3 regions of the Arthrobacter sp. 2RAF6 genome follow, and region 2 is predicted to be linked to each of the others. Evidence: riboswitches for the same ligand, from Rfam matches in the RefSeq annotation. Region 2 holds a riboswitch; each other region holds the start of a gene.
What was found. A riboswitch is a leader RNA that binds a small molecule or an ion and turns the genes downstream of it on or off. The one in region 2 is predicted to bind cyclic di-AMP.
Positions count from the first base shown of each region.

Region 1: another riboswitch for cyclic di-AMP. It lies ahead of AB4Z38_RS03325 (hypothetical protein); the one in region 2 lies ahead of AB4Z38_RS12640 (NlpC/P60 family protein).
Region 3: another riboswitch for cyclic di-AMP. It lies ahead of AB4Z38_RS15860 (hypothetical protein); the one in region 2 lies ahead of AB4Z38_RS12640 (NlpC/P60 family protein).

Region 1 is NZ_JBFRGF010000003.1:128,106-137,572, reverse strand. Features, by position in the region: gene AB4Z38_RS03335 (response regulator transcription factor) at 1-140, shown strand, start outside; gene AB4Z38_RS03330 (ATP-binding protein) at 153-1,631, shown strand; cyclic di-AMP (ydaO/yuaA leader) riboswitch at 1,796-1,969, shown strand; gene AB4Z38_RS03325 (hypothetical protein) at 1,972-2,691, shown strand; gene AB4Z38_RS03320 (glycosyltransferase) at 2,851-4,221, shown strand; gene AB4Z38_RS03315 (ArnT family glycosyltransferase) at 4,218-6,287, shown strand; gene AB4Z38_RS03310 (ArnT family glycosyltransferase) at 6,294-8,438, shown strand; gene AB4Z38_RS03305 (sodium:solute symporter family protein) at 8,579-9,467, shown strand, end outside.
Region 2 is NZ_JBFRGF010000015.1:52,034-61,500, forward strand. Features, by position in the region: gene mobA (molybdenum cofactor guanylyltransferase) at 1-377, opposite strand, end outside; gene AB4Z38_RS12635 (HNH endonuclease) at 415-915, opposite strand; gene AB4Z38_RS12640 (NlpC/P60 family protein) at 1,235-1,990, opposite strand; cyclic di-AMP (ydaO/yuaA leader) riboswitch at 1,996-2,162, opposite strand; gene AB4Z38_RS12645 (M23 family metallopeptidase) at 2,308-3,126, opposite strand; cyclic di-AMP (ydaO/yuaA leader) riboswitch at 3,129-3,336, opposite strand; gene AB4Z38_RS12650 (metal-dependent transcriptional regulator) at 3,463-4,158, opposite strand; gene serC (phosphoserine transaminase) at 4,473-5,603, shown strand; gene AB4Z38_RS12660 (MFS transporter) at 5,625-6,953, opposite strand; gene AB4Z38_RS12665 (DUF3027 domain-containing protein) at 6,998-7,570, opposite strand; gene AB4Z38_RS12670 (cold-shock protein) at 7,578-7,961, opposite strand; gene AB4Z38_RS12675 (hypothetical protein) at 8,206-8,421, shown strand; gene AB4Z38_RS12680 (helicase-associated domain-containing protein) at 8,471-9,467, shown strand, end outside.
Region 3 is NZ_JBFRGF010000022.1:40,569-50,035, reverse strand. Features, by position in the region: gene AB4Z38_RS15895 (ABC transporter substrate-binding protein) at 1-1,469, opposite strand, end outside; gene AB4Z38_RS15890 (LacI family DNA-binding transcriptional regulator) at 1,543-2,619, opposite strand; gene AB4Z38_RS15885 (acyl-CoA dehydrogenase family protein) at 2,863-4,128, opposite strand; gene AB4Z38_RS15880 (TetR/AcrR family transcriptional regulator) at 4,237-5,004, opposite strand; gene AB4Z38_RS15875 (helix-turn-helix domain-containing protein) at 5,065-5,463, shown strand; gene AB4Z38_RS15870 (TetR/AcrR family transcriptional regulator) at 5,471-6,091, opposite strand; gene AB4Z38_RS15865 (flavin-containing monooxygenase) at 6,132-7,223, shown strand; cyclic di-AMP (ydaO/yuaA leader) riboswitch at 7,341-7,491, shown strand; gene AB4Z38_RS15860 (hypothetical protein) at 7,494-8,573, shown strand; gene AB4Z38_RS15855 (PucR family transcriptional regulator) at 8,733-9,467, opposite strand, start outside.

The sequences.
Region 1 (9,467 bases), on a different contig from region 2:
TGTGGGACTACGATTTCGGCGGGCAAGCCAACATCGTGGAGCTCTACATCTCATACCTGCGCAAGAAGATCGAGGCCAACCACCCGCCCATGATCCACACGGTGCGTGGAGCAGGCTACGTCATCAAGCCTGCCGAATAGCCGGGGCTCCGAATGTCCGCACTCTCGGGTATCCCCCGCCAGACCGACCACAGCTGGTTCAATCCTTCCACCTGGCACTTGCGCACGCGCTTGATCCTTCTCTCCATGGCTCTCCTCGTGGCCATCTGCGGTGCCGTCGGGATAGTCAGCTACGCCTCCATGGATGTGTTCCTCACGAAGCAGCTGGACCAGCAGCTGGCGCAGGCCTCCCATGGCCGCCCGCCGCAAGGCAATCCTGGCGGCCGTCCGGACCCCCTGGATCCCCGGGGTCAGAGCATCGGCACGCTGAATGCGCGCATTCTTGCCGGTCAGGTGAGCAGCGATGCTGGATTCTTGTCCTCCGATGCGACCCGTGCGCCGTTGTCGCCCAGCGACGCTCAAATCCTGTCGGCGCTCCCCTCCGATGGCCGCCCGGTTGATCGCACCCTGTCCAATGGCGGCTACCGGCTCGTGGCCGCCGAAACCCCTTACGGCGATGTTGTCATCACGGGGCTGCCACTCGCCTCGAAGGAGGACACCGAGGCCTCGCTCGTCTGGACCATGGTGCTCGTATCCTTGGGCGGGCTGGTCCTGATCGGGCTGGCCGGAACCGTGCTCATCCGCCGCACCATGCGCCCCCTGGAGCAACTCTCCGACGTCGCCACGAAGGTATCGAAACTTCCGCTCGACGCCGGTGAGGTGGCACTCGCGGTGCGCGTTCCGGCGTCGGCGGCCCATCCGAGCACGGAAGTGGGAAGCGTCGGCCATGCTTTGAACCTGATGCTGGACAATGTTTCCAGCGCCCTCGAGGCACGCCAGCAAAGCGAAACAAAGGTGCGTCAGTTCGTGGCCGACGCGTCCCACGAACTACGCACTCCGCTGACCGCCATCCGCGGCTATACCGAGCTCTTGCGCATGACGGAGACGTTCACCGAGGACGGGCGCAAGTCACTGGGCCGGGTGCAGAGCCAGTCGGAACGCATGACCACCCTCGTGGAGGACCTCCTTCTGTTGGCCCGGCTGGACGAAGGGAAGGCCCCGGAGTTCACCGATGTGGACCTCACGCAGCTGGTGATCGAGACCGTCAGCGACGAGAAAGTCATGGCCCCGGAGCACATCTGGCAGCTCAAGCTCCCGGATGAGCCCCTCACGGTCCGCGGCGACACCACTCAACTCCACCAGGTTTTGGCGAATCTGCTCTCCAATGCCCGCAAGCACACGGAGGCGGGAACCACCGTGGTCACGGGCGTCGTGCGTTCCGCCGACGGCAGCGCCGTGGTGACAGTGACCGACAACGGGCCGGGCATCCCGCCTGAATTCCAGGGCAGGATCTTCTCCCGCTTTGCCCGTGCCGACGCCGCCCGATCGGGTTCCGAAGGCACGTCCGGGCTCGGCTTGTCGATTGTGGAATCCATTGTCCAGGCGCATGGTGGAACCGTCGAAGTGGCGTCGCGGCCCGGCCGGACGGAATTTGCGGTGCGGCTTCCGGCGCTCAGGACCGCCACGGCCTGAAGGGCCACCCAGGAGGGCGCGACGCCGGTGCGCGGCGCGCGCAAGTCGACGCACCGGCGTCGTGATCTCCGTTACCTAAATGTGACTTGAGCTGAATCCTCCTGTACCGTCGAATAGGTGCGCTGGATCATTCCGGCCACCGCCGGGTAGGCGCCGAGCTCTGCCCCTCCCCGGTGCCCAACAGTCCAGGCAGAGACGGGGGACCCAGGTCTCCGGGCAAGCGCTCATGTTGAGCCAGCCCTAGGGGTGAAGCCGTACCGCCACGATTTCCCGTGGCCACGGCCGGATGACCTCATCCGAATCCGACAGCTAACTCCGCAGGCGTCGAGAGGCAATCACCATGTCTGATTCCAGGAATCAGTCGCGCTCTGTTGCGCGCCACCGCGGCGAACCAGCCCGGAAAAACAAGTCACGTTCCACATTGAGGCGAGCCGCCTCGAACCTCGGCACCGGCCAGCGCATGGCCGTTGTTGCCGGCGTCGTTGCTGTGTTCCTTGGTGCAGGTGCCGCCACCCAGGCCGCCGGACAGGCCATTAATGCCCAGGACATGAGCCGCACGTCCGAATCCCGCACGACGGATCACTCAGCCACGCCATCGGCCAGCGCAAGCGCAAGCCCCAAGCCGAGCGCCGCGCCGACGCCGAGCCAGGCAGCCGCCCCCGCTCCGGCCGCCGTTGCGCCCCAGGCTGCCGCGCCGGCCGCCCCCGTGGCACCCCCTGCGCCAGCAGCCCCGGCCGCACCCGTCGCCGTCGATGATCCCTCCGGCGCCCAGGCCTATGCCGCAAGCATCCTTCCCTCCTACGGTTGGGGCCAGGGCGAAATGTCAGCACTGATCACCTTGTGGAACAAGGAATCGGACTGGCGCACCACTGCCACCAACGCCTCCAGCGGCGCTTACGGCATTGGGCAGTCGCTGCCGGCCGAAAAGATGGCGTCCGAAGGCGCTGACTGGCAGACCAACTACCAGACGCAGATCCGCTGGGGCCTGAACTACATCAAGGAACGCTACGGATCGCCGTCGGCAGCGTGGTCCTTCCACTTGGTCCACAACTGGTACTAAACCAAGATCCACGCACAAATACGTCGAGGTCCGTCCCTTCAGGGGCGGACCTCGACGTATTTTGGCCAGGCATGTGATTCGCCACGCCGGTGATACATCCACAGCCACGTCACAGGTTCCGCCTAAAGCCTTCATATTCTGCGACGGCACTCTGGATACATGACGCTCATCGAATCCACCTCCGGAACCCTGAAGGACCCCGCGGTGGTGCCGCCGGGCCTTACCATCCAAGCCAAGACCCCCATTCAACGCAGCACAGGGCGGCGCGCCCCCGTGGACACCCACACCGCCATCCCGGTCCTCGATGTCACCATCCCCGTCTTCAACGAGGAACGCGACCTCGAAGAGTGCCTGCGCAGGCTTCACGGCCACTTGCGCGAATCCTTCCCACATGGCTTCCGCATCACCGTGGCGGACAACGCGAGCACGGACAGCACCTTGAAGATCGCGGACCGCGTGGCAAGGGAACTGCCTGAGCTCGCGGTTGTCCACCTTGAGGAAAAGGGACGCGGTAACGCCCTGCGCAAGGTGTGGCTGGCATCGCCGTCGCCGGTTCTCGCTTACATGGACGTGGATCTCTCCACGGACCTTGCCGCGCTGGCGCCCCTTTTGGCGCCACTGATCTCCGGCCATTCGGACCTCGCAATCGGCACACGGCTGACCCGGAACTCGCGGGTTGTCCGCGGCCCCAAGCGCGAGTTCATTTCGCGTAGCTACAACTTGATGCTGCACTCGTTCATGGGTGCGCGCTTCAGCGATGCCCAGTGCGGTTTCAAGGCGATCCGGGCAGATGTCGCACAGCAGATCCTCCCCCACACCATGGACAACTCGTGGTTCTTCGATACTGAACTCCTGGTCCTCGCCGAACGCTGCGGCCTCCGGGTCCACGAGGTTCCCGTCGACTGGATTGACGATCCCAATTCGAGCGTCGACGTGGTGCGCACCGCCCTGGCCGACATCCGAGGCATGGTCCGGCTCACCCGGGATCTCGTCTCGGGCCGCATCCCCATTCCGGAACTGCGGGCAGCACTTGCACGCGGGCCGCTTCCGGCGTCGTCACGTACTGCCGAGCAGAGCCCGCGCAGCAGCCTTTTCGGGCAACTAGTCCGGTTCGCCGCGATCGGCGCTGCGTCCACCCTCGCCTATGTGCTCATCTTCCTGTTCTGCCGCGGCTTCATGGACCCCCAGCTGGCCAACTTCCTCGCGCTGCTCGTCACGGCCATCGCCAACACCGGAGCCAACCGGCGCTTCACCTTCGGCATCCAGGGCGGCAATCCCGTTCGGCACCACTTCGAGGGATTGATCGTCTTCGGGATCGGCCTCGCGCTCACCTCAGGGGCACTCGCCTTGGTGCACAGTACGACGACGCCGGACCGTTGGGGCGAGCTCCTCACCGTCGTCGCGGCGAACCTCGCCGCCACCGCGGTCCGCTTCCTCTTGTTCCGACTTTGGGTCTTCCGACAGCCTGCCGCGCAGGCGACTGCGCCCGCCACACAAACCAAATCGCGCACAGAAACGGCAGCATCATGACCTCCACGATTACTCCCGCAAGCACAGGACCGGCCGGAACCGACTCATCCGCCGCCGTCGGGACTGCCCCAGCACCGCAGGGCCGTCACTCGACGGGCCCGTCAACCCCCGATGCCACGCCGGGTTGGACGCGATACGCCTTTGGCCGGCAGCCCCGCTGGGTGCGGCCGTCCGCCGCCGGACTCCTCATGGCCACCGCCTTCCTGTATCTCTGGAACCTCGCGGCCACCGGCTATGGAAACTCCTTCTACGCCGCGGCCATCCAGGCCGGCACCAAGGACTGGACGGCGTTTCTGTTCGGTTCGCTCGACGCCGGCAACGCCATCACCGTGGACAAGCCGCCGGCCTCTCTGTGGATCCCTGCTTTGGCAGGCCGGATCTTCGGCTTCTCGCCCCTGAGCATGCTGGTTCCCGAGGCGCTCATGGGCGTAGCCGCCGTCGGTTTCCTCTATTTGACGGTCAAGCGGGTCTCCGGACCAGGCGCGGGCTTGTTGGCCGGTGGCGCTCTGGCACTGACCCCGGTGGCCGCGCTCATGTTCCGCTTCAACAATCCCGACGCCATGCTGACCCTGTGCCTGGTGCTCGCGGCCTACTTCACTACTCGTGCCATCGAACGGGCAGGCTGGAAGTGGCTCGCCGCGGCCGGCGCCGTAGTTGGCCTCGCGTTCCTGAGCAAAATGCTGCAGGGTTTCCTGATTGTTCCAGGCCTCGGACTCGCGTATCTCTGGGCCGCACCTACCCCGTTGCGGCGGAGGCTGCTGCACCTGTTCGGCGCGTTGGCCGGTATCGCCGTAGTGGCTGGCAGCTATGTCGCGATCTTCCAGCTGACCCCGGCTTCGGCACGGCCTTACATGGCGGGATCGACAACCAACAGCTTCCTCGAGCTGACCTTTGGCTACAACGGGCTGTCCCGCATCACCGGTTCGGGCGAGGGCACGCCCGGCGGAGGCGGCGCTGGAGCACCCGCTGGCGGTTTGGGTGCGTTCGGCGGCGGGGGCGGTGGCGGTAACACCGGTTTCGGTGGAGCTGCCGGGATCGCCCGCATGTTCGGCACAAGCTTTGGTGCTGAGGTCTCCTGGCTTCTTCCTGCAGCGCTGATTCTGCTGGCAGCTGGCCTATGGTTCACCCGCCGGGAAGCGCGAGCCTCCCGCACCCGTGCCGCGCTCATCCTCTGGGGTGGCTGGCTTTTGGTCACAGCGGGAGTCTTCAGCTTCATGAGCGGCATCGTCCACCCCTACTACGCGGTAGCGCTCGCACCGGCAATCGCAGCCTTGGTGGGCATTGGCGGCGTTGAGCTGTGGCGTGGCCGCGGGTATTGGCCGGCCAGGATCGTCCTGGCCGTGGTAATCCTCGGTAGTTCGGCTTGGTCCGCGGTTCTCCTGGGCCGCGACGCCTCGTGGCTTCCCTGGTTGCGCATCGTGATCGTCGTCCTGGGTGTGGTGGCGGCCGGTGCAATCCTGCTCCGCCTCGACGCGCTGCGCTTTGCCGGCAAAAATACGGCCGGCCGGTTTCGGAGCGCGGCGGCCGCGGCCGTCGTCGTCGTTTCCCTCCTGGCCGGCGGCCTCGGAACCGCTGCGTGGACGCTCGCGACGGCGGCTACCACCCACTCCGGTTCCATCCCGACGTCGGGACCCACCGGTTCCGCCATGGGCGGCTTCGGAAACCGCGCTGGAGGGTTCGGCGCAGTTGGTAGCGCGGGCCAGGCGGGAGGGCCCGGCTCCGAGGGAACCACCGACGCCGGACTGGCCGCGCTGCTGACGTCCACCACCACGAAATGGTCGGCGATCGTCTCCGGCGCCACCCAAGCCGCCAGCCTTGAGCTCGCCACGAACACCAACGTGATCGCACTCGGTGGCTGGAACGGCGGCGATCCCTACCCCACGCTGGCACAGTTCCAGGACATGGTGGCCAAGGGACAGATCGGTTACTACATCGCAGGTGGCGGCATGGGTGGCGGCGGTGGATTCGGAGGCCAAGGCGGCAATTCCGAGGTAGCCTCCTGGGTACAGGCCAACTTCCAAGCCCAGACGGTGGGCAGCTCCACCGTCTACAAGCTGACAAAGTAGATTCCGATGACCGCTTCCTATTCCACAGACACCGGTTCCAAACCAGCGCAGCCGGTTCCGCCGTCGCGTTTGGTGGAGCCGGTCCTGCCGGACGAGGCTGCTCCCCAGGGAGGGGGCGGCCGCGCCCGGCAGGAAGGGGGCGGCCGCGCCCGGGCTGGCCAAACCCGGAAGTCCCGCCGGTCCCGAAAACCCCGCCGCAACCTTGGCCCGCATACCCTGCGGCACCGCGTGGAGCTCTCCCTTGTGCTCCTCGCAACGGCGGTCCTGTATCTCTGGAACCTCGGCGCTTCCGGTTGGGCCAACCCGTTCTATTCCGCCGCAGCCCAAGCCGGTTCGCAGAATTGGACCGCGTGGTTCTTCGGATCCTCCGACGCCGCCAACTCCATCACGGTGGACAAGCCGCCGGCGTCGCTCTGGATCATGGGCCTCTCGGTACGGATCTTCGGGCTGAGCTCCTGGAGCATCCTGGTTCCCGAGGCGCTCATGGGCGTCGCCACGGCATGGCTGCTGTATCTTGCGGTCCGGCGGGCCGCGGCCCCCGCCACCGGCGATCCACGGCTCGCCCACCGGGCAGGGCTGCTGGCAGCCGTCGTCATGGCCATCACCCCGGTAGCCACCCTCATCTTCCGGTTCAACAACCCGGACGCCCTGCTGGTGTTGCTCATGACGGCCGCCGCCTACGCCACGCTGCGGTCCATCCAGGACAACAAGCTGCGCTGGCTCCTGCTGGCCGGGGTGCTCCTGGGCTTCGGCTTCCTGACCAAGCAACTCCAGGTCCTGCTGGTGGTTCCTGGATTTTCCGTGGCGTACGTGGTTGCCGCGCCGGGTGGAGTGGGGCGCCGCCCGCTTCGGCTGCGCAGTCTCCTTCATCTGCTTGCGGCGGGGGCAGCCATGGTGGTCTCGGCCGGCTGGTGGCTCGCCGTCGTCGAACTCATTCCGGCGAACATGCGGCCGTACATCGGCGGCTCCCAGAACAACTCCATCCTGGAACTGACGCTCGGCTACAACGGCCTGGGCAGGCTCAGCGGCCAGGAAACCGGCAGCGTCGGGGGCGGCAACGGCTGGGGAGTTCCGGGGCTGTTCCGGATGTTCAACAGCGAATTCGGCGGCCAGATCGCGTGGCTGCTCCCCTCCGTGCTGGTCCTCGGGGCCGGGCTCCTGTGGTTGGGCCGCCGTGCCCCGCGCACCGATGGCGTCCGTGCCTCGGTGATCTTGTGGGGCTCGTGGGTGCTTGTCACCGGGCTGGTGTTCAGTTTCATGGCGGGCATCATCCATCCCTACTACGCCGTAGCGCTGGCCCCGGGCATCGCCGGGCTCGCGGGCCTGGGCGGGGTGCTCTTGTGGCAACACCGCGCGCAACTCGTCGCCGCGGTCATGCTCGCCGTGGCAGTGGCCGCAGCGGGATTCCTGGCCTTCGATCTCCTGGGCAGCACCACGGCCTATGGTCCGTGGCTGCGCTGGGCGGTGCTGTCGTCGGCTCTGGCAGCCGCGGCCGGGCTGCTGCTCTCGGGACGCTTCCCGTCCCGCATCCTTCAGCGCACGACGGCGGTGCTCGCCCTCGCGGCCTCCCTCGCCGGCCCCCTGGCGTACTCCATCTCTACCGCCTCCGTGACACACAGCGGCGCAATCCCCAGCGCGGGGCCGACGACGTTCGGCGGCTTCGGCGCAGCTAGCTTCGGCGGCCGGGGCGGCTTCGGACAAAACAACACAGCCCAGAACACTCCCCCGCAAGCCCTCCAGCAGCCGGGCACCCAGGGCAGCGGCTTTGGCGGGAACCGGCAGGGCGGGGGCATGGGCGGCGTGCTCGGCGCCACCACGCCGTCGTCGGAAATAGTTGCCGCACTCAAATCCGGCGCCTCGAACTACACGTGGGCGGCCGCCGTCGTGGGCTCCAACAACGCCGCCGGCTACCAGCTGGCCACCGAACTGCCCGTCATGGCTGTGGGTGGCTTCAACGGCACGGACCCGTCCCCCACGCTCGAACAGTTCCAGCAGCTCGTGGCGCAGGGCAAGATCCACTACTTCATCGCCGGCGCGACCATGCAGGCGAACAGCGGATCGGAAGCTCCTGCCCAGATCGCGCAATGGGTGGCGGCGAACTTCCAGGCACAGACCATCGGCGGGACCACGGTGTACGCGTTGGCTGGGTGAGTGGGCGTGCTTGGCGGGATGGCTGAGGAGGCCCGAGAAGAAAACTTTCAAAAAGACCCTTGTTTTGCAAACGTTTGCAGAGAAAAGTGGACGCCACTGCAGATCCCATTTCCAAGCTTTCGTCGCATCAAGGAGAACGTATGTATTTCGCCGACTGGCTCGTTTTAGGGGCCTACTTCGTCGTCATGATAGGGATCGGCTGGTGGGCCAAGAGTCGAGTGAAAAACGCCGCCGACTTCTTCACGGCCGGTGGAAAGATGCCGTGGTGGCTGGCGGGGATTTCCCACCACATGTCCGGCTATTCGGCAGCGGTCTTCGTGGCCTACGCCGCCATCGCCTACACCACCGGTTTCGCACTGTATGTCTGGTGGGCGCTCACGATCACCATCGCTTGCCTCGTCGGCGCTGTCTTTTTCGCCCCGCGCTGGCCGCGCCTGAGACAGCGTTTGGGAATCATCTCCCCGCTCGAATACCTGGCCACGCGCTACAACCTGCCCGCGCAGCAAGTGCTGGCTTGGTCCGGTGCCGCATTGAAAGTCTTCGATGTCGCGGCCAAGTGGGCGGCTAGTGCGATCCTCCTGAACGTGTTCGCCGGGGTTCCGATTGCCGTCGGCATCCTGATCGTCGGCGGGGTCACGCTCATCTATTCGACCGTTGGCGGCTTGTGGGCCGACGCGTTGACCGACATGGGCCAATTCATCATCCAGTCCGTGGCGGGCATTGCCATGCTCATCTTCGCCGTGGCCAAGCTTGGGGGCGTTTCCTCGATCGCAGGAATCTGGTCCCGGCTGCCGGCCTCCCACTCGCAGCCATTCGCCGGCGATTACACCATCGGATTCTTCCTCGCCTACTGCCTGATCAGCACTATTTCCTACAACGGAGGAACCTGGAATCTGGCTCAACGCTTCATTGCCGCCCCGTCCGGCACAGCGGCCCGCAAATCAGTCCTGCTTTCGGGCGCACTCTATCTCGTGTGGCCACTGGTGCTTTTCTTCCCCATGTGGGCCGCGCCCCTGATCCTGCCCAATC
Region 2 (9,467 bases):
CCTGCAAGTTCCCGGAGCAGTACCGGAACCGCGGCGGCGGCCAGGGGCATATCGCAGGCCATGACGAGTACCCAGGGCGCGTGCTTCGTGGACAGGCTCTGGCCACCCTTCCCTTCGCCGTCTTGCGCTTCTAGCGCGAGGAGTCCGGCGGCGATCGCGGCTGCCGGCCCGGCGAAGGGCGGGTCCTCCCGCGCGGTCAATGTGCCATCCGGTAAAGTGCCGGGATCCGGCCCGACGACGACCACCCTCCCTGCACCGCGCACGGCCGCCACGGCGCGCTGAAGGAGCGTGGCGCCGTCGTACCTCAACTGGGCTTTGGGCACGCCTCCGAGGCGGGAGGACTTGCCACCCGCCAATATCACCGCATCAAAGTCCACCCGCCCAGATTACCCGGGAAGCAGGCTCGATTCCGGTTCAGGCCGCCGATTCAGGCAGGAGAAAGGGATCCCATGCGGGCGCAGGTTTCTCAAGCTCCTTGATCTGCCAGATAGTCCCGGTGGGCGCCGCCGGCGTGAACCTCAGTTTCCAGCCCATCTCGGCTGGAGTGTGGTCACTCTTGGCGTTGTTGCAGCGAAGACACGCTGCCACCAGGTTTTCCCAGGAATCCGCGCCGCCCCTGGATTTGGGGTGGACGTGGTCAATGGTGTGGGCTGCTTTCCCGCAATAGGCGCAACGGTGACCGTCGCGGCGCAAGACGCCACGGCGTGTAACCGCCGTGATGGTGTTGTACCTCGGCCGGATGTAGCGATTGAGCAGAATCACGGAGGGGCGTCCGAGAATCTCCTGTGGCCCGACGACAGGCTCGTCGCCTTCGGCCACTACGCTCGCTTTTCCGGTGAGCACAAGGACCAGCGCCCGGCGGAAGGTTACTACCGCCAGCGGTTCATATCCAGCATTCAGAACGAGTGTGCGCATGCACGTACCTCTTCACGGCCGCACCCGTCAGGGGCGCGAGGGCCGGCTGCCCTCTGCATGTACGGGCTGTGGATCGACAACCTAAGAGTAAACACCCGGAGGCCGGATCAACGAATCCTTGCGGGAGTTCCAGGACAGTGTCGGTCAAAGTTCACGTGCCGGACACGTAGCCGGAACCTTCCAAGCACCCGGAGGCTACTCCCCGAACCGTGGCCTGGAGACACCTGGAGGAGTGATTTAGCGCATGCTGGTTAAAACAGAACATCCCCGCGGGCGGACCAGCGGGGATGTTCCAGTGAAGCTATGTAGCCGGAGCTATTTAGCCACCAACGCGGATGAAGACCGGGCCGGAGCCGACGTTGACGCTGTAAAGGGCGGTGGTGCCACCGTTCCAGCCGCCGTGGACGGCCATGCCGTTGCCGACGTAAACGGCGATGTGGGCCATGCCCATGCCACCGTTCTGGTAGTAGACCAAGTCTCCCGGCTGCGCTTCAGCAGCGCTGACCGTACGGCCAAGGGAGAGGTAGTCTGCCGGCCAGCCGTGGAAGTTGATCCCAACAGCGGCCAGGGAGTTCGAAGCCAGGGCGGTGCAGTCCTGGGCAACGCCAAGCTGTGCGTAAGCTGCGGCAGCAATTGCTGCGCCCTTGCCGCTGGCAACCTTGGTTGCGGGTGAAACAGCAGCGGTGACAGAAAGCGTCGAGGAGCCGGTAGCGGCACCCGTTGCGGCCGGAGTAGCGTCCTGCGTGGCAACCGGAGCTGCGACAACCGGAGCAGCTTCGGTGGAGACCGCCGGGCGCTCGTACTTGATGGCGACGGAGGAGTCGGCCGAAATGCTTGCTTGGGCGATGGACTGGACTTCCAGGGCGGAGGTCGAAGTGGACTCGCGGGGGACGTTGGTTTCTGCAGCGTTGGCTGCGATACCGCTAGTGAGCACCAGACCGGAAGCAGCTGCGATAACTGCTGCCTGACGGCCTACGCCACCGGCGTTGCTGCCGACAGTCTTAGCGATAACGGCAAGCGAGTTGGTCTTGGTGACCGCGGCACGATGGCGCGCAACAGTAGAGCGTGAAGACACGTTAAGAGGCCTCTCCCTATGCCCGCGAGGTAAGCTGTCGGATTCGGATGGGAGTCATCCGGCCACACTTCTCCCTCTCGGAAGTTGTGCGACTTAACCCCAAGGCCATCGGTGAAGATGACCAAAAGTGGGTCCCCCGCCTCTGCCAGACGATGTTTTGCGAACGGAACCTCGAGCAGTGGCAGAGCTAGGCAATCCACTCGAGTGCATCAACTCTCTAAAAGTTGATGCGTCTTAGACGGTACATGAGTTTTGGCTGAATGTCACATTCAGGTCACGGAGCGTGACAAGCATGCGAGAGGCTTCCATCGGATTGGCTACAGCCAGCCCAGGGGGTCAACGACGTCGCCGTTGACCATGACTTCAAAATGGAGGTGGCAGCCCGTGGAGGCGCCGGTGGTGCCGCTCAATGCGATGACATCGCCACGGCTGACCGTTTGGCCCACCTGGACGTTGAACGAAGACAAATGGTTGTACGTGGTTTCCAGGCCGTTGCCATGGTCCACCACAATGCGGTTGCCGCCGCCATACGGATGCCAGCCGGCGAAAGTGACCTTGCCGGCCGCGGCAGCATGGACGGGGGTGCCGCACTGGGCCACGAAGTCCTGGCCTCGGTGGAACTCACCCAAACCGCCCGTGATGGGATTCACGCGGTAGCCGAAAGGCGAGGCCGTGGTCAGGGTGTCCAACGGCGCCCCCAGGGTGCCCTTGGATGACGACGTCTTGATGGTGCCGACGGACTGCGCACTCAAGAGCTGCTTGAGCTTGCTGTCCGGATCCCCCGTGGTGGAAACCGCAGCACGGCTGAAGTCGATCGTGGCGCTTGCGGCGGCCGGAATCTCAGGCTGGGTGCCTACTGCCGAGGCGGCCTGGTTTGATTCGGCCGTGGCCGTCATGGCGCCGGTTCCCGGCATGGCGACCGTCAGGATGAGGCCCGTCGTGGCAAGGGCCACTCCGGCCTTCTGTCCCGCCCCGCTCGCCGCGGCGAACTCGGCCATCTGCCGAAAAGGACCCTTGCGGCGGCGAAGTTCGCGATGGGGATCGCGGGGCCGCTCGTGCTCGACGGCGCTCGTGCTCCGCAGCTCAGCAGTAGGACCGGACGCGCGCCTGCGGCCCCTGGTGTTCTGCGTGGTCAAGGTTTTCCTCTCTGGCAAGCCTGCGAAGTTAGCTGTCGGATTCGGGCCAGAGAGATCGTGGACCCGGTCCGCGCGAAGGGCGCGAAGCGCAGAGCTACCCGAAGGGCCCCGCACTTTTTGCACTTCCGCTGCGGACTTCACCCCAAGGCCGTCTTTCGACAGCCGATGGTGGTTCCTCCGCTTCTGCCAGTGAATGGACTAATCCACCTGATCCGCTGGCAGAACTCGGCTTCGGATCAGGTAACGCTTTGGTATCGGCGCCAGTAACAAACTATAGGGGATTAAGGCCCCGCGGTAATAATTTCGTTATCTTTGCCGGTCGCCTCGCCGGGCCGGCTAGGCGACCGTGACAAATACGTGCGAGGCAACCTCAGGCGGCAGTTCCAGCGCGCCGTCGATATTGGGCACGCGAACGGAGATGTACTCCCCCACACGTTCCAGGGAAACCCTGGCGCCGGGCCGGATTCCGCCCTCGTCCAGCTGCACGAGAAGTTCCGGTTCCACCTGGATCGGTTCAGCCAGCCGGCTGACAGTGACCCGGTTTTCAGGTGAGTATTCGTTCATCGCGTCAAGTAGGTTGACCACGCCATCCGTAAAGGCGTGGGACGCGACTCCACCCAGCGCTTCGAGTCCGGGAATGGGGTTGCCATAGGGCGATTCCGTCGGGTGGTCCAGCAGCTCGTAGAGCCGCCGTTCCACGCGCTCACTCATGACATGCTCCCAGCGGCAGGCTTCGTCGTGGACGTAGGCCCAGTCCAGTCCGATGACATCTGCCAGGAGCCGTTCGGCGAGCCGGTGCTTGCGCATCACCTCGGTGGCGCGTTTCCGGCCCGTTTCAGTCAGCTCAAGGTGCCGGTCATTGGACACAATCACCAGGCCGTCGCGCTCCATCCGTCCGATCGTCTGGGAAACAGTGGGGCCCGAGTGCCGCAAGCGCTCGGCGATGCGTGCGCGAAGAGCCACGATGTTCTCTTCTTCAAGCTCCAAAATGGTCCGAAGATACATCTCAGTGGTATCGATCAGATCCGTCATCCAGCTCAGCTCCTCGAGCGCAGTATCTTGCGTATTTTCCACCGTACCGCAGCCGCCTCAGTGGTCGAACAGGTGGCCGAACCGCCGGCGGTCCCGGTCCGGGCGCCAGCTCCAAGCTTAGCTTATTTGGAATTACTCCGAATAATTCTCGTGCCCCGTCCAGAGCCAGCCGAACAAATGCTTTCCACGTGGCGGACTATGACACCTTCGGTTCTGCCCCCGCCTGCGGCGTCAGGCAGAATTGGGGAGTCGAAGGGGCAGCTTGCCGCCTGCCACGACCCATCTAGGCCGCTACTTCACCATTGGAGCATCCCGTGAGCGACAACAGCATCACCATCCCTGCCGATTTGCTGCCCAAGGACGGCCGCTTCGGTGCCGGGCCCTCCAAGGTCCGCCCGGAGCAGATCGAGGCACTTTCCGCCGCCTCGACGACGATCCTCGGCACCTCCCACCGCCAGGCACCGGTCAAGAACCTGGTGGGCTCGGTCCGCGAGGGACTTAGCCAGTTCTTCCGTGCACCCGAGGGCTACGAGGTGATTCTCGGCGTCGGAGGCTCCACCGCGTTCTGGGATGTCGCCAGCTTCGGCCTGGTCGAGAAGAAGGCCCAGCACCTCTCCTTCGGTGAGTTCGGTTCCAAGTTCGCTTCGGCGACCAACAAGGCACCGTTCCTGGAAGCTTCGTCCATCATCAAGTCCGAGCCTGGCACCCGGCCGGTTTCCCAGGCCGAAGCAGGCGTGGACGTGTACGCGTGGCCACAGAACGAAACCTCGACGGGTGTGGCCGCTCCGGTCAAGCGTGTCCAAGGCAGCGACGACGGGGCTCTGGTCCTGGTTGACGCGACGTCCGCAGCCGGCGGCCTGGACGTTGATGTTGCCGAGGCTGACGTCTACTACTTCGCGCCGCAAAAGAACTTTGCCTCCGACGGCGGCCTGTGGCTCGGCCTCTTCTCCCCCGCAGCCCTGGAGCGCGCCGCCCGCATCAAGGCAAGCGGCCGCTGGATCCCGGATTTCCTCGACCTGCAGACGGCTATCGACAACTCGAAGCTCAACCAGACCTACAACACGCCGTCCCTGTCCACCTTGGTGACATTGGATGCGCAGGTCCAGTGGCTCAACAAGAACGGTGGCCTGGACTTCGCTTCCGGACGCACAGCGGATTCCGCAAGCCGCATCTACAACTGGGCCGAGGCTTCCGAGTACGCCACCCCGTTCGTCGCGAAGGCCGAGGACCGCTCCAATGTCATCGCCACGATCGATTTCGATGATTCGATCGATGCCGCGGCCATCGCCAAGGTGCTGCGCGCCAACGGGATCGTGGACACGGAACCGTACCGCAAGCTGGGCCGCAACCAGCTGCGCATCGCTACCTTCGTTGCCATCGAGCCGGACGACGTCTCTGCATTGCTCGCCAGCATCGACTACGTGGTGGGCGAACTGAAGAAGTAAGGGACTGCGGCGTTCCCGCGGTCAGGACTCGTCGGCGTCGCCCGGGTGGGGATCCCGGGCGGCGCTAGCCCTTTTAATAGAACCACCCGCGCCCTGGGACTCAATGCGGAAGAACCGCATCCCGCGGGCGCTGCTATCGAAACGGAGCCGCAGCTGGCGCGCGCGGATGATCCACACGATGCCGACGACGGCGGTGCTGGCGCCCGCGGCGGCGGCCACGCCCACAGCCCATCGGGGTCCGGCCACGTTGGACACCCATCCGACGAACGGTGCACCGATGGGCGTCCCACCCATGAAGATGGCCATGTAGAGTGCCATGACCCTGCCGCGCATGACAGGTTCCGTGGTGGACTGCACGTAGCCGTTGGCGCTCGTGATCATGGTCAGGGCAAACAGTCCGCAGGGAATCAGCGCCAAGGCGAACATGGTGTAATTCGGCGCCAGGGCAGCCAGTCCGCTCGCAAGGCCGAACCCGGCCGCCGCCGCGAAGATGAGCCGCATCCGTGGCCGCCCGCGCCGGGCGGCCAGCAATGCTCCTGCGACGGAGCCGATCGCCATGACCGAGTTGAGCAGCCCGAATGCCCCCGCGTCCATGCCGAACTCCGTGCCGACCATGGCCGCGATGAAGAGGACGAAGTTCAGGCCGAACGTGCCCATGATGAAGATCGCGACGAGGACGACCACAATGTCCGGGCGATTGCGGACATAGCGAAGCCCTTCACGGATGCGGCCCTTGCCCGCGGCGGCCCGGGGCTGCACGCGCAAGGAGGAAAGGGGGATGGCCCTGATCGCGCCAAGCATTGCGAGGAAGGTCAGGGTATTGATCATGAATACCCAGCCCGGCCCCACAGCCACCGTCAGCACGCCGGCCACGGCGGGACCGATCATGCGGGCAACGTTGAAGGATGCGCTGTTCAAGGCAACCGCGTTGGAAAGATAGTCCTCCTTGACCAGCTCCGAAACGAACGTCTGGCGAACCGGGGCGTCGAGTGCCGAGACGACACCAAGCAAGAGCGCGAACACATAGACATGCCACAGCTGCGCTGCCCCGCTCAGGACCAGGAGTCCCAAGCCAGTGCTCAGGACCGCCATGGCCGATTGGGTCATGACCAGGAGGCTGCGCCGGCTGTAGCGGTCGGCAAGCAGTCCGGCCCAGGGGGCCAGGAAAAGCTGCGGGCCCAATTGGAGGGCCAAGGTCACGCCCATCGCGCCGGCATCGTGGTTGCTCAGATGGGCGAAGACCAGCCAGTCCTGGGCCGTCCGCTGCATCCAGGTGCCGACGTTGGAAATGAGGGCACCAATGAACCAAATGCGGTAGTTAAGGACACCCAGCGATTTGAAGGTGGACATCAGTTTCCACCTTCACGAAATTCACTCGCCGGGTCCGCCAAGGGCTAGTCAGCCTCGATGTCGTCGGCGTCGTCGCTCTCTTGTTCGTCACCGGAGTGGCCGCCGTCGTCGTCCGCGTCAACGGGGACGCCGGCCTCCTCCGCCAATTCTTCGGCCGCGGTGGCCTCGTCCTCCGGACGGACGCGCTTTGCCCAAGGCACCCATTCAGGAGCGAGGATGGAGTCCTCCGACGGCAGCAGGCCAAGCTCGCTGACCGTGACCACTTTGGAGCGGGAGTTGCGGGTCACGACGGCGTACCACTGCCAACCGCCGTAGCCGGCCAGCCGCGATTCGAACAGGTGCGTGACGACGCGTTCGCCTTCGGAGCGCGCGGCAATATGCGGTCCGATCTCGCCCGGTCTGGCAATGGTCTCCACCGCATTGCGGGCGACGTCGACGGCGGCGGCCAGGAAAGCGTCCGGCTTGCCGACGCGCCACACAGGAATGCCGGTGCGGGGTTTCGCCGTTGCCGGCTTCCGCTCAGCACCGGGACCAGCCGTTCCAGCCGTTCCAGCTGTTACAGCAGCGGCATCAATTCCGGCCACTTCAGGACTGGCTTCAGCGGATTCCGATGTCATGGCAGGTTTAGGCTTCCAGCTCGTCGGCAACCTTGCGCAGGGCTGCGGCGATGGCCTTGCCCTTGGCGCCTTCAGGGTACTTGCCGGCGGACAACGTCCCAGAGAGGTTGTCCAGGACAGAGACGAGGTCCTGGACTACCGGAGCGAGCTCGCGGGCGTTCATGCGCTTGGCTTTGGCGATGGATGGCAACTTGTCCAGCACGCGGAGGCCAAGCGCCTGGGCGCCCCGGCGACCGTCGGCGACGCCGAACTCAACCCGGGTGCCGGCCTTGAGATCCGCTACGCCATCGGGCAGTGCGGATTTGGGCAGAAATACTTCCTGGCCGTCCTCTGCTGCGAGGAATCCGAAGCCTTTTTCCTTGTCATACCACTTGACCTTGCCGGTGGGCACGTAATCAACCTTCTTCGTTCTTACTTGCGAGACACAGCCGGCGCGCCACCGCATCCGCAGGATACTGCGGGAATAGGGGTAACTGCCAGGACCGTGTTGGTCTATTGCTTCAAGGTTATCCTGCCCGGCCGCGGATTCGCGCTTTGAGACCCCGCAGGCAGGTCCCGCCGCCTTTTGCCCGCAACCGGACCTGCACCCGGGTCTGGAACAGGGGATGCGGCCCGGGACTGTTAGCGTTGCTTCCATGATTCCCCACGACTTCCGCCGCCCGCTCACGATCGTTGCCGCCGTCGTCGCAGTGCTTTCCCTGGCGGCCGTAGCCGCCGTCATGGCCGTCGCTTTCGCCAACGGCGTGGCACCGGTCTGGGTCACGTCCACCGCTCTCTACGGGCTGCCGCTCGCTTTCATTTTGATGGCCGCGTTGGTGGTTGACTCTGTCTGGGCACGGCGTCGTCAATGAGCAGCCGGAAAGCCCGACGGCAGACCCGGCTGGCTGTAACGTTGAACTGATGTCCCTTATTCGCGCGCTCAGCAAGGAACTGGAAGCGCGCAGCGATGATTCGCTGCGGGCCCTGTTTGCCGCGCGGCCGGACCTCATCTCCCCCGTGGTCCCGGACTTCGCCGCACTCGCGGCGCGGGCAAGTGCCCGGGTCAGCGTGCAGCGCGCCCTGGAACGGCTCAACAAACCGGAGATGCAGGTAGTGGAGACACTCCACCTGTGCACCAACACCGACACCGGCCACAGCGTCTCCGCGGCGGGGCTGAAGAAGTGCATCAACGGCGCGACCCTTGCCGCGCTCGAGCCGATCCTGAACAAGCTCCAGGAACTGGCCCTCATCCACCGCGCCGATCCGCCGCCCACGGTGCACAATCCAGGCCGGCAGCGTTTCTACTTGCCGGTGGGCAGCCTCAAGGACGTCATCGGCATCTACCCTGCCGGTTTGGGGCGTAGCTACACCGAGTTGGTGCGGCTGCAACCGGCCTTCGCCCAGCGCGTGGTGCATCTCGTTGCCGAACTCCACCAGAGCGGCGCCAATATCCTGGCCGCCACGACGCCCATGGACGCGGCGTTGGCGCTGCAACGTTGGACATCGACGCCGGAGAACCTTCAGCACATCCTGTCCGAGGCACCCGTACGGACGCGCCCCCTTTTGAACAAGTTCGGCAACTGGGCCATGGGCGCCGTTCCCCAAGCCCAGCGCAAGGCCTCCGTGCTCCATGAAGGCCGCGACGTCGGTCCCGTGGACTGGCTCTTGGCCCGCGGTTTGCTTGTCCCCCTGGATGCCGGCCACGTTGAACTCCCGCACAGCGTCGGTCTGTCCCTGCGCGGCGGCGCGATCGTGGACCACTTCACGTTGAAGCCTCCCGTGCCGGAGCTGGGCCAAACGAGTGCTGCCTTACGCCGGAATGCCGCCATGGGTGCCATCGCCGAAGCGCTCCGGCTGGTGGGTGAACTCCTGTACGCGGTCCGCGAGCAGCCGGTGGTTACCCTGCGCAGCGGAGGGG
Region 3 (9,467 bases), on a different contig from region 2:
TCGTCACCTGCAGCAGCGAACTGTTGCAGGAGATCGTCGGCTTTTGGATCGCCGAAACGGTGGTAGTTCTCGGTGGCCTTGGCGCCCACCGGCTTGACGGTGGAGGTGCCCATGGTGGAGCTGAAGTACTTGAACGGGCTGGGGTCGTTCGCGCTCCAGACGATGCCGGTGTCGAACGTTCCCTGCTCGTAGCCGGAGACGACGGAGGCCCAGTCAGGGGAGTCCACCTTAGCGGTGACGCCGATGGCCTGGAGGTTCTGGGAGATCACGTTGGCCACGGAGAGCCAGTCGGAAGAGCTGGCGCCCACGGAGATCTTGAACTCGAAGGGCTTGCCGTCCTTGAGGGTGCGCTTGCCGTCCGCGCCTTTGGGGTAACCGGCGGCGTCGAGCATCTTGTTCGCTTCGTCGACGTTCAGCTTGGTCCAAGTGCAGTTGTTCGCCACATCGGCGTTCTTCCAGCTCGCGTAGTTGCCGGAGAGGCCTGTGCAGTCGGCCGGAGTGGCGTATCCGCTCATGCCGATCTTGGTGACCTGGTCACGGTCAACCGCCATGCTCAGGGCCTTGCGCACCGTCGCGTCATTGAACGGCGCCTTGCTGGTGTTCAACTGCCAGTTGATCATGGCGCCCGTCGGCGGGAACCAGAAGTGGCGGTGGTCCTTGTCCTTGGCGATGAAGGTCTTCTCGATGTTCGGAATGAACTGGGTGGACCAGTCCACATCACCGTTGACGCTGGCCAGGTTGGCGGCATCGTTTCCGGACATTGCCAGCATCTTGACGCCGGCGATCTTCTGCTTGTCAGGCTGCCAGTAGTTCGGGTTCTTCTTCAGCACGAAGGACTGGGACTGGAAGCTGTCCACCTGGGTGTAGGGGCCGGTTCCCACGGGGTTGGCGTTGGTGTCCTTCGCCGGATCGGCAATGGACGACCAGATGTGCTTGGGGAGGATGGGGAGCTGCCCGATCTCATAGAGCGCGGGGGCCCAGGGCTTGTTGAAGGTGAATGTCACTTTGTCCGTGCCCACCGGAGTGACGGAATCGAGGTACTCGAAGCCGCCCTTGAGCTTCTTCTGCAGCTGGAAGGTGTAGGCCACGTCATCGGCGACGAAAGGCTGCCCGTCGGACCACTTCACGCCGTCACGCAGGGTGAAGGTGACGGACTTGCCGTCCTTGGCAGCGTCCCAGGAGACGCCCAGCCAGGGGACGGTGTTGCCTTTGGCCGGGTTGAAGACCAGCAGAGGCTCGTAGATGGCCTGCTGGACCATGGGGTTCACAGTGGGGGCGAAGGGGTTGAAGTTACGGTCGAAAGTGCTCATGTCCTCACGGGGAATGGTGAGGAGAGCGTTCGCGTTGGAAGCCGCGGAGCCGCCAGACGAAATGCCGCTGTTGGCTGCACAGCCGGTGAGGAGCAGCGCCCCCACCGCCAGGCCGGCCGCGGTGATCCGCGCAGACCTCAAGAACCGGGATTGTGTCATGATGGTTGTCTCTTCCTATCTTTCATTACTGAACGGTGGGTTGGGGTTTTGTTCTTCAGTAGTGATTTCGCGGTCAGACTGAAGAACGTTCTAGCAGCGGACAGTCGACCAGTTGCTGGTCGGCAGCGATCGGCTGTCCTGCTGTGAGAGCTGCGAGCGTCTGGACTCCCAGGGCGCCCATTTTTTCGAAGGGCAACGCAACCGTGGTGAGCTTGGGCCTGAGGTAGGCCGCAATCAGTTCCTGGTTGTCGAAGCCGATCACGGCGATGTCTCCGGGGATGGTCAGTCCCCGTTCCTTGATGGCGTCATAGGCGCCCATCGCCATCCGGTCGTTGAGGCAGAACAGTGCTGTTGGCCTGCCTGCCCCGGCCGGATATCTGTCAAGAATTTCGCAGGCGGCCTCGTAGCCGCCATCCGCCGTCGCATGCCCTGAGACGACGAGTTCCGGGTCCAGTTCCAACCCGGCGTCCGCTAGGGCATCGCGGCAGCCTTGCAAGCGCCCGACCGCGGCGGGAATGTCCGGGTCCAGGTTGATGACGCCGATCCTTGTGTGGCCTGCTCGGAGCAAGCGTTCGACGGCGAGACGGCCGCCAGCGCGTTCGTCCGGGACGATCGAAGGGAGAATGCCGTCGGCGTCGAAACAGTTGATGAGGACGGTGGGAACCTCGCCGGCGCTTTTCGGAACATGCACTCCGCGGTGGTATGTGGCCGCGTAGAGGAGCCCTTCCACCCGCTGTTCCAACAGTTTTTCGATGGCGGCATCTTCAAGGCCCTGGTTCGGACCTACGGCATCGGCCTGGTCGGAGGGGGCGATGAGCAGGAAGCGACGATCTAGCCAAGCCTGGTCCTGAGCACCTTTGATGATGTCGACGGCGAACGGTGCCGTGACGATTTCAGTGACGATGCCGTACCAATCGCTGCGCTGGGAAGCCAACGCGCGGGCTCCGGCGTTGGGACGGTACCCCAGCGTATGTACGGCTTCGTTGATGCGGTTCCGGGTTTCCCCGGAGATGCTGGCATTCTCCCGGTTGCTCAAGACGAAGGAAACCGCCGTGCGGGAAACTCCCGCGTAGTTGGCGACATCAGTCATGGTCACGCCCCGCTGCCGCAGTTTGCCTGCGGGCTTGCCAGTGGGGTTGCTCTTCGCCATTGAATGCTCCGGATGCTTGGGGGACAACTAGTAGAAACTACTGGTAACGCGCGTTACTTGGAACGTGTGATTTAGGTTACGCGCGTTACTCGCAGCTGTCAACGGTTATCTGTCAGCGATCCATGTCCCCACCCTCGCTCACCTTTGGCGTATCCGAGCGAGCGTTCGGGATTTTGGCGTCATAGGTGAGCGAGCGTCTCAGGGGGACCCCGGGGTCCCGGCCAGGGGGCGGAGTGGCGCCGCTTAGGCGAATGCGGAGATGCCCGTAATCGAGCGTCCGATAATCAACGCCTGGACAGTCTCCGTGCCTTCATATGTGTGGATACCTTCGATATCGGCGAAGTGCCGGGCCACGCGGTTGGCCAACAAGATCCCGTTGCCTCCGAGCAGGTCGCGCGCGTTCGAGGCGATGCCGCGGGCAGTGCGCGTGCACGTGAACTTCGCGAGCGCCGCCTGCGCGGGAGCCAGCACACCCTCTTCGTCCAGCTTGGTCATCTGCATGACCATGAGCTGCATGGTGGCGAGCTCGGAGTGCATGCGGGCAAGACGCTCCTGCACGATCTGCGAAGCGGCCAGCGGGCGGCCGAACTGCCGGCGTTGGGCGGCGTACTGCACCGCGGTTTCGTAACAGGCAGTGGCGTGCCCGACGGCGGACCAGGCCACTCCCAGCCTGGTCGCCAGGAGCACCCGTGCCGTGTCCTTGAAACTCCGGGCACCCGGGAGCACGTTCTCCGCCGGGACGAAGACATTCTCGAGGCGTATGTGTGCCTGCCAGATGGCCCGGAGTGACAGCTTGCCCTCAATGGTCGTGGCGGTGTATCCGGGCGAATCCTGCGGGACAAGGTATCCGTGAACTTGCCCGTGGTCACCACGAGCCCAGACGACGGTCAGGCCGCCGATCGAGCCGTTGCCGATCCATTTCTTTTCACCGTTGAGCACATAACCACCCTCGACGGCCGTCGCAGTCGTCTCGAGTCCCACCGAATCGGAGCCGTGCGCCGGCTCGGTCAAGGCGAAGGCACCGTATTCCTCGGCCCGGGCAAGTGCTGGAAGCCAGTGGGCCTGCTGCTCAGCGGAACCGCATTCGGCCACGGACCGCAGAGCCAATCCACCCTGGACCGCGACCACCGTGCCGATGGAGCCGTCCCCGCGGCTCAGTTCCATCATGACCAGTCCGGCGGCGGTTTTACTCATTGCCGGGAATCCGTCGATGTTGATTCCGTCGCGAAGCAGATCAAGTTCGCCCAGGCGCTTCACTAAGTGCAGCGGGTACTCCGCGCGCTCCCAGTACCCCGCGATGACCGGGAGCACCTCGTCCTGGACAAACGTCCGCGCACGGTCCCAGTAAGCGCGGTCTTCGCGGCTGACGTCCCTGAAGACTGAGGCCGGGTCCGGGTCCAGGGATTCGTTCAGAATGTACTCGGGCTCCATAGTTCCGGCCGGGAAACCAGCCCCGGCCGGGAAAACGGCATCCAGTTCTTCGGAATAGCTATCGGACGTCGTCGTCATAGGGGAATCCTCGCTCTGGGGTTGCGATCTGCGACTCCTAGCATGCGCTGACACTCAGTTTCATGTCAAGGAACTCGATGTCAGCTGAGGATTTTGCTGGATCAAGGGCTAAGCCAGGGCGTCCCGGACCGCTTGAAGGATCTGTTCCGTACCGGCTGCCGGATCAAGGACAGCAACTACGACGGCGGGACGGCCGCCTTCCTCGGAAGGCGCTCCGGCTGGCACACTACTCCCCTCGCCGGCTGAAACCCGGGAAAAAGTATCGGCCAAAGCGCCCAATTCACGCCCGAGCCGGGCGGCCGACTCTTGGGCTTCGGCTTCCCGCGCATCACGCTCGCCGCGCTCGACGCCCCCGACGCGTTCGCCAGCAGCAATCGCCCGCAGCCATTGGCGCAGGACACTGTTGTGAACCGCAACTACCGCTGCGGCAAAGGCCACGGCAGTGACCCCCCGGCCTTCGCCTTCCGGCAGTGCGGAAAGGAGATGATTCCGGAAAGCCCGCTGATAGCGATGCGTCATGACCAGTTCACGATCACGAAGGGTAGGCACTTGATGCAGAAGTTCGTAGCGGGCGAGGGAGGTTTTGCGGTTGCCCACGTGGTGGCCGAAAACCAAGAGCGCCGCCTCCACGACGGCACGTAACGGATCTGCCGTCGTTCCCGCAAGGAACTCCTGGACCCGCGCCAGGATACGGTCGTGGTCGGCGAAAACGATGTCCTCTTTGGAGCCGAACTTGCGGAAAAACGTGCTTCGGCTGATCCCGGCGGCATCGGCGAGGTCGTCCACGGAGGTCGCGTCGTAGCCTTGCCGCACCAGTAGCTCGATTGCCGCGGCCACGGCAGGGCCTGGATCCGGATTGGCGGGGTAGTTGACCATAGGCGTGAATCTAACACGACGGCGTCACCGCACAGCCTTATGCGAGGCTAGGCTTCTGCCATGGCATTGATAGCTCCCCGTGTGACGCCTGGCCTGCCCGCGGACGACGCCCGGAACCTGGCGCGCTCACTCCAGGACAGCAACGACATCACCGTTTTCGTCGACGGCACGGTCCACCGCTTGCCGGATGAGGCGAGGGACGCCGTCGTCGACCTCCTTGGCAGGCTGGGCCGAGGCGAAGCGGTGACCGTCAGCAGCGTAGAGGAAATGCTCACGACGTCGAGGGCGGCCGAACTCGCGGGAATCTCGCACACCTACCTGCGAAACATGACCGACCGTGGCGAAATTCCGGTGGAATACCGCGGCACACACCGCCGCATCAGGCTCGCGGACATCATGGCATGGCTGGAAAACCAGAAGAAGACGGGCGCGGGCAACGAGGAAACCACCAGCGAGTAGCGGAACGCTAGGCGAGGGCCGCTTTGAGCGCCGCGTGGACCCAATCCCGGTAGCGCTCCAGTCCCCAAGCGAAATCCAACACGAGCGACCGGTAGGTGTCCGGATGACCCACCGACCAAATCACGGCAGCAGCTTGCTCGTCGCTCATTCCGGAAGTCAATGCCCCGCGCCGCCTGAGCGCAGCCGCTGCCTCCGCATAGTTCCGCAGCCGGATTTCGGCCCGGTCCCGCTCCACCTTTGCCGCTTCGGCGTCGACGGCGGAGGCCTGCCTCATGACGCTGAACAATTGGCTGCTTCTCGGATGTACCTCGGCGAACCAGTCGGCCAACAACGCTAGGACCGCCGCGGCGTCGGCGGCTGCGGCAGTCCGCTCGCGCATAGTCTCCGGGACCGGGCGGGGAGCATCCGGGCCCGCGGCCGTCGCGTCAACCACGGCCGAGAGCAGCGCAGCCTTGTTACCCACGGAGTTGTAGATGGTCTGGATAGCCACGCCTGCTTGCTCCGCAACGGCCCCGATAGTCGTGGCCACGTATCCCCTGCTCAGAAACAGCTGCCGAGCGGCCTCCACGACGGCGGCCTTGGTTGCGACAGCTTGGGCTAACCGCCTGTCATTGTGTCGGATTTCCACGCAAAAAGAATATCATTCTAGTGACTGGAATGCTATTCTAATGACCTCGAACACCTCAGGAGGCTTCGCGATGGACAGCAATAAGCCAGTGGACACCATAGTTGTGGGCGCCGGGCAGGCAGGGCTCGCCACCGGATTCCACCTCCAGAAGCACCGGCAAGACTTCCTCATCCTGGACTCGCAGACCCGCGTCGGCGACGTGTGGCGGAACCGGTGGGATTCCTTGCGGCTCTTCACCCCGGCGCAGCACGATTCCCTTCCCGGCATGCCGTTTCCCGCCGCCCGAGGCAGCTTTCCCGGCAAAGACGCCATGGCCGAATACCTCGAGGAGTACGCCAGGAGCCGGGAACTCCCGGTACGTCATGGTGCCCACGTCGTCGGCATCGAGCGGGAGGACGGCCGGTTCCGAGTACAGTCGGGCTCCGGGTCGATCCTGGCCAAGAACGTTGTTGTTGCCACGGGCCCGAACGCACAGCCAAGGATTCCGGCGTTCGCACAGGAGCTGGATCCCGGCATCCACCAACTTCACGGAGCCGAATACACCAACCCGGACTCGGTTCCGCCCGGAGATGTCCTGGTGGTCGGCTCCGGCACCTCCGGCGTCGAAATCGCCTTGGAGCTCGCACCTACCCACCGCACTTACATTGCCGGAACCCCTCCGTTCCACATTCCGGGCCCCGTAACGCGATACGCCGGCGGGCTTTGGTGGCTCTTCATCCACAACGTGCTGAACAGATCCACCCCTATCGGCCGTAAAGTCGCAGTCGGGTTCACCCAGCACGGCGCGCCGCTGATCCGGACCTCTACGCGAGAGCTCGACGCCGCGGGAGTCGCCCGCCTGCCACGCCTGGCGGGCGCCCGCGAGGGCCAACCCCTGACTGATGAAGGCCACGCGATCCCGGTGTCCACGGTGATCTGGGCTACCGGTTACCGACCGGACTTCGGCTGGATCCGAGGACTTCCCGCGGATGAGGACGGCTGGCCGCTCACCTGTCGGGGTGCCGTGGAACAACTGCCGGGACTGTTCTTCGTGGGTATGCCGTTCCAATACGGGCTGACTTCGGGTCTCGTGGGCGGGGTCGGCCGCGACGCCGAACACGTCGCAGGACTCATCGCCGGGCGGACCCGGTAAAACCGGTCATCCCGCCCGTTATTCAAATGTGACTTTTGCATGCCGGCTGTTGTACCGTCGAGGTGCGACCCAATCCCCAACTGGGCCGCTTCCGGATTGACGCCGAGCTCTGCCGCAACCCGGAATCCGCCAGACCCGCGGCAGAGACGGGGGACCCAGAGTCTCCGGGCCTACTTCTCCACAGGCCCTTGGGGTGAAGCCGCCATGTGCGGCCGGACGGCCTCGTCCGAACCCGACAGCTAACCTCGAAGGCGTTGAGAGGCAATCACCATGTCCCCAATCATGGATCAGCCTCGCCGTGCCCAAGTGGCGCGCGAGCGCATCAAACCAACCGGACGTCGTCGGGCCAAAGACAGCGAACCGTTCATTGCTGCATCGGCTTCTGAACCTTTGATTTCGACAGCGGACCCCGCCACCACGGCAACCCCGACGACGGCGGTGCCCACCACGCGCGCGGCCGCCCGCGCAGCCGAACGGAAGAGAGCTTCCCAAGCCAGCGAAACCGCGGCCATTCCGATAGTGGGTGCCGCGACCGTGGCTGCCCCGACAGCAGAACCCGCGACAGCCGCCATTCCGGCAGTGGCTACTCCGACGGTGGCTGCCGAGACGGCTGAGCCGGCCAAAACCGAGGAGGCAGCCACAACAGCACCTCACGCGGCACCCCGGGCCAGCGTCGGTCCGGTGACCTTTTCTGGTTCGTCCTTCAGCCGTGAACCACACGCAGTCCTCAAGAAGGCCGCCAGCATCCGGACGATGAGCAACCGAATGGCAGTGGTTGCAGGAGCCCTAGGCATCTTGTTGACCGCCGGTTCCCTGGGCCAAGCCCTTGAGTTGCCCTTCTTCGGCCAGGAATCCCGCGCCCAGGACGCTGCCAGCGCGGACAGCCAAGACTCCACGCAATCCGGCGCCCCTTCCACGACGGCAAGTACTTCACCCAGCCCCGCAGCATCACCTTCGGCAGCTACCCCAAGCGCCAAGTCCGGCCAGACCTCCACGGACCCGGCGCAACATTCGCCGCAAGGACCCGCCGCCGTCGAACCGTCGAGCGTCTCGGCGCCATCGATCTCCGTCCAGGTTCCTGCCATCCCGTCAGCACTGCCCCCAAGCCTCACCCCTGCGCCTGTTCCTTCCAATCCGGTTCCGGCCCAGCCTGCACCGGCGCCCAGCCCGGATCCGACCGGGCCGACGAACCCCACCCCGACGCCGGATCCGACCGGCACGCCCTCGCCTGCGCCCACAGGTTCTTGGAAGCCGCGGAACCCGGCCAGCCCTACTCCCACGCCACAACCCACGCAGTCGGGCGTTGATCTTGGGTCGATTTTGGACGCAGCAACCAAGGCCCTGCAGTGAGGATGGGACAGCATCGAACATCTTCAGTCGAGTGGCATGGGCGATGCTGCCAAAGCAACCGGGCGCAGATCATTCAGCACCGCCCGGACCGTTGGCGCTGCAGCCTTCAGCTGAGGCAGCTCAACAAGTAAACCAGCGCGGCTTCCGGTACCAGCGGCTTCAAATCCGCGGGCGGCCCGCCCAGCGGCGCGCTTTGAGCGTTGCATGGAGTTCGAGCCGCGTCGCGCCATTCAGCGGATCTGCACCGATGAGCTGGCGGACCCTGGCGAGCCGGTTGTAGATGCTGCTGCGGTGCAGGTGGAGCTTCGTGGCCACGTCCTGCACGGAGCCGTCGCTGTCGTAAAGCAATTCGAGCACGGGCAGCAGCTCGCCGTTGCGGTCGGCATCCTCGATCTCTTGGAAATGCGCCGAGATCGAATCGTCCCAGCCACCGGGAGCCTGTAGCCGTTCGAACAACTGGTAGATCCCGGCCGAGCGGCTGTCCACGAGCTCGCCGAGTGGAGGATCGACGGCGGCAGCCTGGGCCGCGAGCTTCGACTGTCGGTAGGCCCGGCCCATCTGGCGGATGACTGAAAACGGCTCGCTGATGCCGAGTATGACGCGGTCCACCTTCCGGCCGGCGCGCTTGGCGAGTTCCAGCTGATAATGAACCAGGACTTGGGCATGCTCTGCCCGTCCGCCCGTTTCGCGGAACAACATGACCGAGTGCGTCTCGGTGCCAGCGCTGAAAAGCACGGAATCGACCCCGATAGTTGCCTGCAGCGCGGCGGAACGGTGCGTCAGGGTCGCCGCGATCGGATCCGAGACGCCGCCACTGTCCTCCGCGTCGAGCACGGTAACCAGCTGCCACGGTCCTCGGCCTTGGATCTCCTTCCATCCCGCCACGGCCGCCAC